DNA from 3 places in the Pseudomonas sp. 05N431 genome. Region 3 is predicted to be linked to each of the others. Evidence: predicted binding sites of a transcription regulator. Region 3 holds the regulator's gene; each other region holds the start of a gene.
The links. Region 3 encodes FliA, which starts transcription of late flagellar genes. Its sites were predicted from a motif close to CTAAAGTTTNNNNNNNNNNNGCCGNTAA; they were not measured.
Positions count from the first base shown of each region.

Region 1 (4,217 bases), on a different contig from region 3:
CGCGGAACGCCGGGTCGTTTTGGTCCAGGAACAGCCCCACCAGTTGGTTCGGCAGCAGCCAGAAGACCATGGCAAACCCGAGCATCGCCGCGCCACCAAAGGCAATCCCGACCCGCCCGGCCAAGCGTGCATCAAGCAATTGCCCGGCGCCGTAGTGCTGGCCGATGCGCATGGTGATTGCGTACGAGAGCCCCGCCGGAATCATGAACGCCACCGAGACGATTTGCAGGGCGATCTGATGCGCCGCCAATTGCGTACTGCCCATGGTGCCCATGCACAAGGCGGCGAACGCAAACAGGCCGACCTCTACCGCGTAGGTGCCGCCAATCGGCAGGCCGAGACGCCACAACTCACGCAGGTACTGGCGATTGGGCCGTGACAGGCCCTTGCGCAGTGGGTACGCGTCGTAAGCCGGGTGCCGGCGAATATGCCAGGCCAGGCCCAGCGCCATGCAGTTGGCAACGATGGCCGTGACCAGGCCGATCCCCATCAAACCCATTTTCGGCAGGCCGAACATGCCGGTGATCAGCGCATAGTTGAGCAGGAAGTTGGCCACGGTCCCAATAAGGCTGATGACCATTACCGGCGTCGTCCGGCCGATGGCGCTGGTAAAACCGCGCAAGGCCATGAAGCTCAGGTAGCCGGGCAGGGCGAACGGCAGAATCAACAGGAACTGGCCGGCCGCATGCACGTTGCTTTCGGTCTGGCCGAACAGCAGCAACACCGGTTTGAGGTTCCACAGCAGCAGGCCCGCCACCAGCGCCATCAACCACGCCAGCCAAAGCCCGGCCTGGGTCAGCCGCGCGGCGCCTTCGATGTCGCCGGCGCCCTGCCGGATCGCCACCAGCGTGCCGACCGCTGCGATCACGCCAATGCAGAAAATCGACACGAACGAATAGCTCGCCGCGCCCAGACCGCCACCGGCCAAGGCTTCCGGGCTGAGCCGAGCCATCATCAAGGTATCGGTGAGGATCATCAGCATGTGCGCCAACTGCGAGGCAATCAGCGGCCCCGCCAGCCGCAGGATGGCCCAGAGTTCGGTACGTGCTGGATGCTGCATGATCATCACGCTCGTTTAGTCAGATAAATCGGGAAGGGTTGATTCTCGGCGCTCGCAAGCGTTTGCACAAAGGGATAAAAACGATTGCTGGCATGACTAAAACTCATGCTGGAGAGTTTCTGATAAGGTTTCGGGGTCGCGCTATAGGAGCTTTCCCAATGTCTCGCCGTCTTCCTCCGTTGTATGCCCTTCGCGCTTTCGAGGCCGCAGCGCGGCACAGTTCGTTTACCCGTGCTGCCGAAGAATTGTCGATCACCCAAAGCGCCGTCAGTCGCCATGTGCGTACGTTGGAGGAGCATTTTGCCTGTCGGCTGTTTCAGCGCAGCGGACGCAATCTGCAACTGACCGAGGCTGCGCGTTTGCTGCTGCCGGGCGTACGTGAAGGTTTTGGCGCACTGGAACGGGCCTGCAATACCTTGCGCGCCGAAGATGACGTCTTGCGCATGAAAGCCCCTTCAACCCTGACCATGCGCTGGCTGCTGGCGCGACTCAGCCGCTTCCGGCATTTGCAGCCGGGTAACGAGGTGCAACTGACCAGCGCCTGGATGGACGTCGACTCGGTGGACTTCAATCACGAACCGTTCGATTGCGCGGTGTTGCTGAGCAACGGGCATTTTCCACCGGATTGGGAAGCCAGTTACCTGTTCCCGGAACTGCTGATCCCGGTCGGCTCACCGAATCTGTTGAATGATCAGCCGTGGGATGTCGAGCGGCTGGCCAGCACCGAATTGCTTCACCCGACTCCCGACCGGCGTGACTGGCGTAGTTGGCTGGAATGCATGGGGCTGTCGGAGCAGGTGTCGCTCAAGGGCGGGCAGGTGTTCGACACGCTGGAATTGGGGATGATCGCCGCTGCCCGAGGTTACGGGGTGTCGATGGGCGATTTGCTGATGGTTGCCGAAGATGTGGCTCAGGGACGTCTGAGTTTGCCGTGGCCGACCGCCGTCGCCAGCGGTCTGAATTATTACCTGGTCTGGCCGAAAACCCGCCCCGGCGGTGAACGTTTGCGCCGCCTCAGCGACTTCCTCCAGGGCGAGGTCCAGGCCATGGAATTGCCGGATGTCGAGCGTCTCGGCTGAATCGATGTAGCTGCCGCCATGGCGGCCTTGATCGATATCCTTGTGAGTCGCTCAAGTATTCATCCGCGCCGCCGAATCCTTGAAAGTGGAACCTTCGTTCTGAAAGGTTTCGCGCTTCCCCTATTACTGGATATTTTGCCGAGCCACGCGACGCGATCAGGATGATCCGGCTCCTCGGCCAGGAGCTGTCATGTCTCAACCTCGTGCCCGGATCGCCTCACAATTGGGGCTTGCCCTTGCCGTCATCCTGGCGGTCGTCATCAGTGGCAGCACGGTGTTCGCCCTGCGCTCGCTGGATTCTGCCAACCTTGACACGCGTGAAGAGCATCTGGCCAGTGAGGCGCGGTTGCTGGCCGACCAGTTGAGCACTTTCCACGGCACGCTGCGCGAAAGCACCCAGCGCCTGAGCGGGTTGTTTGAAAAGCGTTTCAGCGGCGGTTTGAGTGTGCACCCGGAGCAGCCGGTGACGGTGGCGGGCGTGCAGACTCCGGGTCTGCATCTGGGCAATGAAGTGTTGAACAACAACTTCGACAAGGTCGATGAGTTCAAGCAAATGACTGCCGGCGTGGCGACGTTGTTCGTGCGCAGTGGTGAGGACTTCATTCGGGTCAGCACCTCGTTGAGCAAGCAGGACGGCACCCGTGCCATTGGCACGCTGCTCGACCATGCGCACCCGGCTTATCAGCGGCTGATGGCGGGGCAGAGCTATGTCGGCCGGGCATTGCTGTTCGATCGTTCCTACATGACTCAGTACACCCCCGTACGCGACAGCAGTGGCAAGGTGATCGCGGTGTTGTTCGTAGGTTTCGATTACACCGACGCGCAGAGCGCGCAGTTCGATAACCTCAAGCGCTTCCGCATCGGCCAGAGCGGTTCGCTGGCACTGCTCGATGAACAAAACAAATGGCTGGTGCCGCCGGCCGGTGTGCAGGGGCTGGATCAGGCGACTTCGACCATCGCCGGTTTGGCCAGGACGCCGGGGCAGGGTGCGTTCTGGAGCGACAAGTCAGAAGACTTCTACAGCGTTGCGGTGCCGTTCGAGGGCGGGCCATGGTCAGTGGTAGCGAGCATGCCGAAAAGCGAAATCCGCGCAGTGACCTGGAGCGTCGGTATCCGCCTGGCGATTGGCAGTCTGCTGGCGATGCTGCTGGCTGTGGGCGCGGCAGTCTGGCTGTTGCGCAGCAAACTGGCACCGTTGGGTGATCTGGTACGGCAGGCCGAAGCCTTGGGCGCGGGTGATCTTAGCGTGCGTTTGAACGTGTCGAGCCAGGATGAAATCGGTCAACTGGCGCGCAGCTTCAATCAGATGAGCCAAGCTTTATCGACCATGGTCGAGCACATTCGCAAGGCCTCGGAGGAGGTCAACAGTCGCGCGCAGGCATTATCCGGGTTGTCCGGCGGTGCGTATGAAGGGATGGAGCAGCAGTCCGGTGAAATCACCAGCATGGCCGGCGCCGTGGAAGAATTCAGTGCGACCTCGCTGAACATCGCTGACAACATGGGCAACACCGAGCGTCTGGCCCAGGAAAACGCACAACAGACGCGGATCGGTCGTACGTCGATGGAAGAAGCCTCTTCGTCCCTTGAGCAGATTGCTAGTGCTCTCAATAGCACGGCGACGGTGATCAACACCCTGGGTCAGCGCTCCCAGGAAATCGGCGGCATTGTCGGGGTGATTACAGCGATTGCCGATCAAACCAATTTACTGGCGCTCAACGCCGCCATCGAAGCCGCGCGTGCCGGTGAGCAAGGCCGTGGTTTTGCGGTGGTGGCAGACGAAGTGCGCAACCTCGCCTCGCGCACTCGCGAAGCGACAGACGAGATTTCCGGGATGATCCAAAGCATCCAGCAGGAAACCGGTAACGCCATCAGCACCATGGAGCAAGGCAACCTGCTGATGCGTGAAGGCCTGACGCGCAACGCCAATGTTGCGTCGGCGCTGGCGCAGATCGACGAACAAAGCCGCTCGGCCGGCCAGCAATTCGCTGCGATCACTACCGCCACCCAGGAGCAGAGCAGCACCGCGACCTTGCTCAGCAGCAACCTGCAAAGCATCGCCATGGCCAACAGCGAGCAGC
Region 1 is NZ_JBFTMN010000016.1:29,902-34,118, reverse strand. It holds gene AC1DIG_RS23155 (NorM family multidrug efflux MATE transporter) at 1-1,060, opposite strand, end outside; gene AC1DIG_RS23150 (LysR substrate-binding domain-containing protein) at 1,219-2,139, shown strand; gene AC1DIG_RS23145 (methyl-accepting chemotaxis protein) at 2,330-4,217, shown strand, end outside.
Region 1: a site for FliA is predicted at 2,190-2,217, ahead of AC1DIG_RS23145 (methyl-accepting chemotaxis protein). Genes of this name have one in related genera too.

Region 2 (4,217 bases), on a different contig from region 3:
TGGTTTCGACGTGATCGTTGACCTGGAAACCATTGGCTTCCAGGTGCGCGATCCACTTTTTGCAGCAACCGCAATTGGCATCGCGGTGTACATCAATCGGAATCAGCTCGGCGGCCTGGGCCAGGGAGCTGATGAACAGGGCACCAAGGGCGGCCAGACGCAGTGTGGTTTTCATCGGTTATCTCTCGTTGATCATTTCACGCAGCGCATTTTGACCATTTTATCCGATGAAAAAGGCTGCTTATGTTTCAAAGTTATTCATGGATATCCCTTGAAGGTTATGCCCGCGCGAAACGCGCGGGCGGCATTCACGGGTTCACTTGACCTTGAAACGGCCCATGATCGAACTGACCCGGCTATTGGCATCCAGCAACTGGCGCGTATTGAGGTCGGTGGCGTGACCGCTTTGCACCAGTTCTTCGACCATATGGCGGATCTGCACCATGCTGCGGTTGATCTCCTCGGTCACCGCGCTTTGTTGCTCGGCGGCAGTGGCGATCTGGGTGCTGAGGCTGTTGATGTGGCTGACCGAGCCGGCCATTTCGTCCAGCCCGGTGTTGACTCGCGCTGTCGCATCGGCGGCGGACTGACAGCTGGCCTGGGTGTTTTCCATCGCTGCCACCGAAGAGCTGACACCTTGGGTCAACCGGCTGAGCATCTCGTTGATCTCCGAGGTGCTGGCCTGGGTGCGGGCGGCGAGGGCGCGGACTTCATCGGCGACCACGGCAAAGCCTCGACCTTGTTCGCCGGCCCGCGCAGCCTCAATCGCAGCGTTGAGTGCCAGCAGATTGGTTTGTCCGGCAATCGCACCGATCACCCCGAGGATTTCGGTGATGCGCTGGGCGTCCTGCTGCATGCTTTCGACTTTGTGGGTGGCACTGGCCACTTCACCGATCAACGCGATCACGCTGCTCGAGGCTTCGCCCACCACCACCCGCGAGCGGTCGGCGTGTTCGTTGGCGCGCTGGGTAAACGCAGCGGTTTGTGCGGCGTTCTCGGCGACGCTGTCGGCGGTCGAGCTCATCTCGGTGATGGCGGTGACAGTCTGGTCGGTCTCCGAGGCGTGACGCTGCAGGATCTGGTTGGTATGCGCCGAGGTCTGTTGCAGGTTTTCCAGGCTTGAGGCCATGGCGCCCGTGGCCAGGGTGACTTCGCCAATCATGTTTTGCAGGTAGGCGATGAAGGTATTGACCGAATGACCGATCGCGCCCAGTTCATCCTCGGCGCGAATGGTGATGCGCCGGGTCAGGTCGGCGTCGCCGGTGGACAGCGCGTCGATGTTGGCTTTCAAGGCTTTCATGCGTTGGATCAGTTGGCGGATTGCATAGATTTGCAGCAGCACCAGCAGCAAAACCATCGGGATCTGCAACAGGCTCAAGGTGCTCAAGACATCGTCGCGTTGAGCGGTAATCAGTTTGGTCGGCAGGGCGGTGGCAAGGAACCACGGTGTGCCTTCGATCGGACGCATGAAGAAAGTGTTCGCCACGCCTTGATTGTCGAACTCGACGCGTTGCAGCGAAGCATCACGGCGCTCCAGTGCGGTCTTGATCTGCGCCGCAAACGGTGAATTGCCAGCCAATTCACTGATGTTTTTCAGGACAATCGGGCCATTGATGCGTGAGCTGTTGCTGATGATCTTGCCGTCGGCCTCGACGATCAGCATTTCGGCGCCCAGGTCTTTTTCCTTGCGCGCGACCAGGTCATTGAAGAAGCCCAGCGTGACGTCAATGGTCGCGACCCCATACGGTACGCCGTTGCGCGCAATCGCCATGGCGCAGTTGGTGCGCGGTTCGGCGCTGGCGTCGTCCTTATAGGCCGCGGCCCAGGCGCATTGGCCGCGAGGTGTCTGCATACCGCCCTTGTACCAGGACTGGTCGTAATAGTTAGGCGCCGCGTCGCTGTTCCAGAACGTATTGACGGCCAGTTTGCCCGACGCATCCCGGTGCCAGAAGGTACTGAATTTGTTGCGCCCGGCTTCGCGCTGGCCAGGTAACGGCCAGATCCCGCCACCAAACACCTTCAGTTCACCGTACTGGTCCACCAGGCCCGGCAACACGGTGTCGATGGCCGCGCTGTCGAGCAGGGGGATGGTCTGGGTGATGCTGCGTTGTTGCGCTTGAACCTTGTTCAGCTCGCCCTGGATCTGTTCGGCCACTTCGGCAATACGGTTCAGGGCCACCTGTTCTTCCGTGTGCCGAAGTTTCGGCGCGACCAACTGGCTGATGCCCACCACCGTCAAGGCGAATAACAACAGGATGAACAGCACCAGAAACAGCGTGTAACGGGCTTGAATGGTACGGAATGCGGGCATTGAACCTGTCCTTGTGCTAAGCGCTCTTGTTGATTTATTGCGGCGTTTAGCAGCTATCGACCTGCGGCAGGCTGACTTTAGTACCATGGTGCCAAAACAGGCTTTTTATGGACGACCGGTAAGTCACGGGCGTGAGCCATTTCCACGTTCCTTCAGGATTGGCAACGTGGTTTATTTCCGGAGGATTCAAGTGAATTCAATGACAATCTGATTGTTAAACAATTCTTTCAGGCCAATGAATTCAAGGGGTTGGTGGTTTGTATCCTAATTGTACAAGAATTGTAAAAATCAGAAATATTTGTAGTCCGAGGGAGGCTGGCACATTGATACTTACGTACCAATTCATCAGTTGAACAAGGACTTTTTATGGTCACCTTACAAGGACGTCTGCGCGCTTCGGGGCAGTTCCCGGTCTGGCTCACGCCGCGCTCAGGAGCACTCTCATGACGATCGGTTATGTCGGTGGCTGGACCAGCAAGGCCGGATTACTGATTCGCGAGGGCGGGGCGAATGGCGGTAAACCCGTATCGCAGAGCGTCAAGGTCAAGCAGATGCTCACCTTGGTGGGTAACGATCCATTGGCGCTCAACACCGCGAAAATGAACGAGCAGAAGCTCTACAAGAATTTCAAGGGATTCGACCCCGAGACCGTCACGGTCAAACAGCTCGGCAATATCAGCGCCTTTTTGCGCGATCGTGGTTTGATCAGCGATGTGACGGCCCTGACGCTGCTCAACGCTGGCGACAAGTTCGATCGCTTTGGGGTGCCGAAAAACCTGGACGAAAAATTCAATGCGCTGGAGTACTTCGCCACGCAACTGGATAACATCCAGAGCAACAACCTCAAAGGCAACAAGTACGCCAACCACCTGGTTCCCGAGTACAAGAAGGCGATTTACGTACTGCAGAACCTGAAGACTTATGGCATGGGCAATGGCACCGCCGTTCCGAACACCAAGGGTGTCAACGGCAAAGCTTGATCCTCAAGCGCAACAGGCCCGTCATGTACAGCATGAACGGGCCTGCCGATGGCGATGTTATCGATTGAGCATCTGCATCACGTCTTGCGGGTAACGTGCCCCGAGCACCGCGGCATCCGGAAAAATCGCCTCCAGCGCCGACAAGTCTTCCGGGCTTAATACAACGTCCAGCGCCGCGACATTCTCCTCCAGATACTTGCGTTGCTTGGTGCCCGGAATAGGGATCAGGTAATCGCCTTGCGCCAATACCCAGGCCAACGCCAGTTGCCCGGCGCTCACGCCTTTATCCGCCGCCAGCGTTTGCACCTGCTGGACCAACTGCAAATTCCGATTGAAGTTTTCGCCCTGAAAGCGTGGGCTGAAGCGTCGGTAATCATCCGCTGCAAAGTCATCGGGACTTTTCAGGGCGCCGGTCAGAAAGCCTCGGCCGAGGGGGCTGTACGGCACAAAGGCAATCCCCAGGCGCTGACAGGTGGCCAGGCAATCGTTGTGCTCCTGATCGCGGCTCCACAGCGAGTATTCACTTTGCAGCGCGCTGATCGGGTGAACCTTATGCGCTCGCTCAAGGGTTTTCGCTGACGCCTCGCTCAAGCCGAGGTAGCGCACTTTACCGGCCTGGACCAGTTCGGCCATGGCGCCCACGGTCTCTTCGATGGCCACATCCGGATCGACGCGATGCTGGTAATACAAGTCCAGAGTGTCCACGCCCAGGCGTTTCAGTGTGCCGTCGATGGCGGCACGGATGTAGTCCGGTCGGCCGTCGACCCCGCGTGCGGTGGGGTTGGCCGAATCACGCACAATGCCGAATTTGCTGGCCAGAAACACCTGGTCGCGCTTGCCAGCAATGGCTTTGCCAATCAGCTCTTCGTTGGTGTGCGGGCCATACATGTCGGCAGTGTCGAGCAAATTTATGCCCAACTCCATGG
Region 2 is NZ_JBFTMN010000004.1:77,697-81,913, forward strand. It holds gene AC1DIG_RS08005 (DUF411 domain-containing protein) at 1-175, opposite strand, end outside; gene AC1DIG_RS08010 (methyl-accepting chemotaxis protein) at 317-2,311, opposite strand; gene AC1DIG_RS08015 (hypothetical protein) at 2,755-3,291, shown strand; gene AC1DIG_RS08020 (aldo/keto reductase) at 3,349-4,217, opposite strand, start outside.
Region 2: a site for FliA is predicted at 2,365-2,392, ahead of AC1DIG_RS08010 (methyl-accepting chemotaxis protein). Genes of this name have one in related genera too.

Region 3 (4,217 bases):
AAAACCTAAAATGCTAAAACTCTAAAATCCTAGGCTGGATAACAAATCGTCCACATCGTCCTGACCGGACACAACGTCTTCTCTTTTATCGGCATGAATCTGCGGACCTTCACCCTGAGAGAGATGTTTTTGCGGATCTTTTTCAGCCAGCATCGCTTCATGGTCATGTTCGATACCCGCAAAGCGGTCTACCTGACTGGCCATGAGTACGAGCTTGAGCAGGTTGCTTTCGACTTCGGTGACCAATTGAGTCACGCGCTTGATCACCTGACCGGTCAGGTCCTGGTAATCCTGAGCCAGCAGAATATCGTTGAGGTTGCCCGAGACGACCTGGCTTTCCTCGACGCTACGCGTCAGGAAACCGTCGACACGCCGGGCCAGTTCGCGGAACTCTTCGGCACCGACTTCGCGGCGCATGAAACGCCCCCAGTCCGCGCTCAAGGCCTGGGCGTCAGTGCTCAGGCCATTGACCAGCGGAGTGCTGTTCTCGACCAGATCCATGGTCCGGTTCGCGGCCGCTTCGGTCAGCTTGACCACATAGGACAGGCGCTCGGTGGCATCCGTGATCTGAGAGACTTCCTCGGCTTGCGGCATGTGCGGGTCAATCTGAAAATTGACGATCGCGCTGTGCAGCTCGCGAGTGAGCTTGCCCACCTCCTGGTACAGGCCGCGGTCACGGGTCTGATTGAGCTCATGGATCAGTTGCACAGCGTCACCGAACCTGCCCTTTTCAAGGCTTTCGACCAGTTCGTGAGCGTGTTTTTTCAGGGTCGATTCGAAATCGCCCTGTGAAGATTCTCTTTGCTCCATAGCTCCCCCGTGGCGCAGTGGCTCAGCACATCAACCGATGCGTTCGAATATTTTTTCGATCTTCTCTTTCAACGCCTGGGCCGTGAAGGGTTTGACCACATAGCCGTTTACACCGGCTTGAGCGGCTTCGATGATCTGCTCGCGCTTGGCTTCGGCAGTGACCATCAGCACCGGCAGGTGCTTGAGCTTTTCATCGGCGCGCACGTGGCGCAGCAAATCGATACCGGTCATGCCAGGCATGTTCCAGTCCGTTACCAGAAAGTCGATGCTCCCGCTGTTGAGGACGGGAATGGCGGTAGTACCGTCGTCCGCCTCGACCGTGTTGGTGAACCCAAGGTCACGCAACAGGTTTTTTATGATCCGCCGCATCGTTGAGAAGTCATCAACGATGAGGATTTTCATGTTCTTGTCCAATTCGACCTCCAAGCAGTCTTAAACGCGTTCAGCACCTGAACACGCCATTCAATCAATCAGGCAGAGCACTCAACGACTGTCTGGAGCACAACGGATTGAGACCTGCAGAGCTTTACGCCTTGCCTGTTTCGTTCGCAGTGTCCCCACACTGCTGTCAGCGCGCTCGCCACTCCCCCAAACGCCCCCGCAAACGGGCCGCGCACTGGCTGTGTAACTGGCTGACCCGCGATTCACTGACTCCCAGGACCTCACCGATTTCCTTGAGATTCAGCTCTTCGTCGTAGTACAGCGCCAACACCAGTCGCTCACGCTCCGGCAAATTGGCAATCGCATCCGCCAGTGCAGCCTGGAAGCGTTCATCTTCCAGGTCGCGCGACGGTTCGAGATGAGCACTCGCGCCATCCTCGTGCAGCCCTTCATGCTCGCCGTCCTGCAACAGATCGTCGAAGCTGAACAGGCGACTGCCCAAGGTGTCGTTCAAAATCCCGTAATAATCGTCGAGACTCAATTGGAGTTCGGCCGCAACCTCGTGATCTTTAGCGTCACGCCCGGTTTTAGCTTCAATTGAGCGAATCGCGTCACTCACCATCCGGGTATTGCGGTGTACCGAGCGTGGCGCCCAGTCACCTTTGCGGACTTCATCGAGCATCGCGCCACGGATACGGATCCCTGCGTATGTCTCGAAACTCGCACCTTTGCTCGCGTCGTATTTGGTCGACACTTCAAGCAAACCGATCATGCCTGCCTGGATCAGGTCCTCGACCTGAACACTGGCCGGCAAGCGCGCCAACAGGTGATAGGCAATTCGTTTTACCAGTGGCGCGTAACGCTCGATCAGTTCGTACTGCGCGTCACGCGCCGACTTCTTGTACAGGTTGTAACCGCTGGCTGTCATAGAACCGGACCCGCAGTTTGCTGCACCAGACGCTCGACGAAAAATTCCAGGTGCCCACGCGGGTTGGCAGGCAACGGCCAGGTATCGACTTTCTGCGCGATGGCCTTGAACGCCAGTGCACATTTGGAGCGAGGAAACGCTTCATACACGGCGCGCTGCTTCTGCACGGCCTTGCGCACGCATTCGTCGTAAGGCACCGCACCGACGTATTGTAAGGCGACGTCGAGGAAGCGATCCGTGACCTTGGTCAACTTGGCGAACAGATTTCGCCCTTCCTGCGGGCTTTGCGCCATGTTGGCCAGCACTCGGAAGCGGTTCATGCCGTAATCGCGGTTGAGCAATTTGATCAGCGCGTAGGCGTCAGTGATCGAGGTCGGCTCGTCACACACCACCAGCAATACTTCCTGGGCGGCACGAACAAAACTGACGACCGACTCACCAATGCCCGCCGCCGTGTCGATCACCAATACGTCGAGGTTATCGCCAATGTCGCTGAATGCCTGAATCAGGCCAGCATGCTGGGCCGGGCTCAGATGAACCATGCTCTGGGTACCGGACGCTGCTGGAACAATGCGAATTCCGCCCGGCCCCTGAAGTAATACATCGCGCAGTTCACAGCGGCCTTCGATGACGTCGGCCAGCGTACGCTTGGGCGTGAGCCCCAGCAGGACGTCGACGTTCGCCAGCCCCAGGTCGGCATCCAGCAGCATGACGCGCCGGCCGAGCTCAGCAAGAGCCAGGGACAAGTTCACTGACACATTAGTCTTCCCGACGCCACCTTTGCCGCCGGTCACTGCGATCACCTGTACGGGATGCATGCTGCCCATGTTCGTTCTTTACCTTGTCTTGCTTAGACGCGGACTACATGACTGGCTGCGCGCTCACTTGTGAACAATGCATGGCAGGCCATCGATGTAGATACAAATCTATTCATTATTACCTCAGCCGACACGCTTGGCCGGGCTGTGGTAGAGGTCAGCGAACATATCAGCCATGGCTTCTTCGCTGGGTTCTTCCTGCATCTGCACGCTTACGGCGCGACTGACCAACTGATGCCGGCGCGGTAAATGTAGATCATCCGGGATCCGTGGCCCGTCGGTCAGATAAGCGACAGGTAATTCGTGGCTGATTGCCAGGCTCAACACCTCGCCCAGACTCGCTGTTTCATCCAGTTTAGTCAGAATGCAGCCTGCCAGCCCGCACCGCTTGTAACTGTGATAAGCGGCAGTCAGCACCTGTTTCTGGCTGGTAGTGGCCAGCACCAGATAATTCTTCGACTTGATCCCGCGACCGGCCAGGCTTTCCAGCTGCATGCGCAACGCCGGATCACTGGCCTGCAGACCTGCGGTATCGATCAACACCACACGCTTGCGCAACAGTGGATCAAGGGCTTGCGCCAGGGACTGGCCCGGATCGACGTGAGTCACCGAGACATTGAGGATACGCCCCAGGGTCTTGAGCTGTTCCTGAGCACCAATGCGGAAGCTGTCCATACTCACCAGCGCGATGTTCTGCGCACCGTACTTGAGCACGTAACGTGCGGCCAGCTTGGCCAGCGTCGTGGTTTTGCCCATGCCGGCAGGGCCGACCATGGCGATCACGCCACCCTCTTCCAGTGGTTCGATCTCGGGAGTCACGATCATCCGCGCCAGGTGCGCCAACAGCATGCGCCAGGCCTGACGGGGCTCTTCAATTTCAGTAATCAGTTCCAGCAGATCGCGCGACAGCGGACCGGACAGGCCAATACGTTGCAGGCGACGCCACAGGTTGGCTTGCTGCGGGCGACTGCCTTGCAGCTGGTTCCAGGCCAGCGAACCCAACTGCACTTCGAGCAGTTCACGCAGACCATTGAGTTCGAAACGCATCGAGTCGAACGCTCGTGGGTCAACCCCGGCAGACGGTGCAGGCGCCGGAGCAGGACGCGGCCGCTCGGCAAAGGTCGGCTCGATCAAAGGCTCCGCAGCGGTCAGCGGCAGGCCGGCGAACAGCTGGCGATTGGTGCCGACGCTCGCGTCACCCTCACCGTCGCCACGCAGGCTCAATTCAGCCTGAGCCGTGACGATCCGCGATTGGGTCTTGCGCAACTCGTCTTCGAGTT
Region 3 is NZ_JBFTMN010000009.1:416,188-420,404, forward strand. It holds gene AC1DIG_RS18465 (protein phosphatase CheZ) at 22-810, opposite strand; gene AC1DIG_RS18470 (chemotaxis response regulator CheY) at 841-1,212, opposite strand; gene fliA (RNA polymerase sigma factor FliA) at 1,379-2,119, opposite strand; gene fleN (flagellar synthesis regulator FleN) at 2,116-2,946, opposite strand; gene flhF (flagellar biosynthesis protein FlhF) at 3,061-4,217, opposite strand, start outside.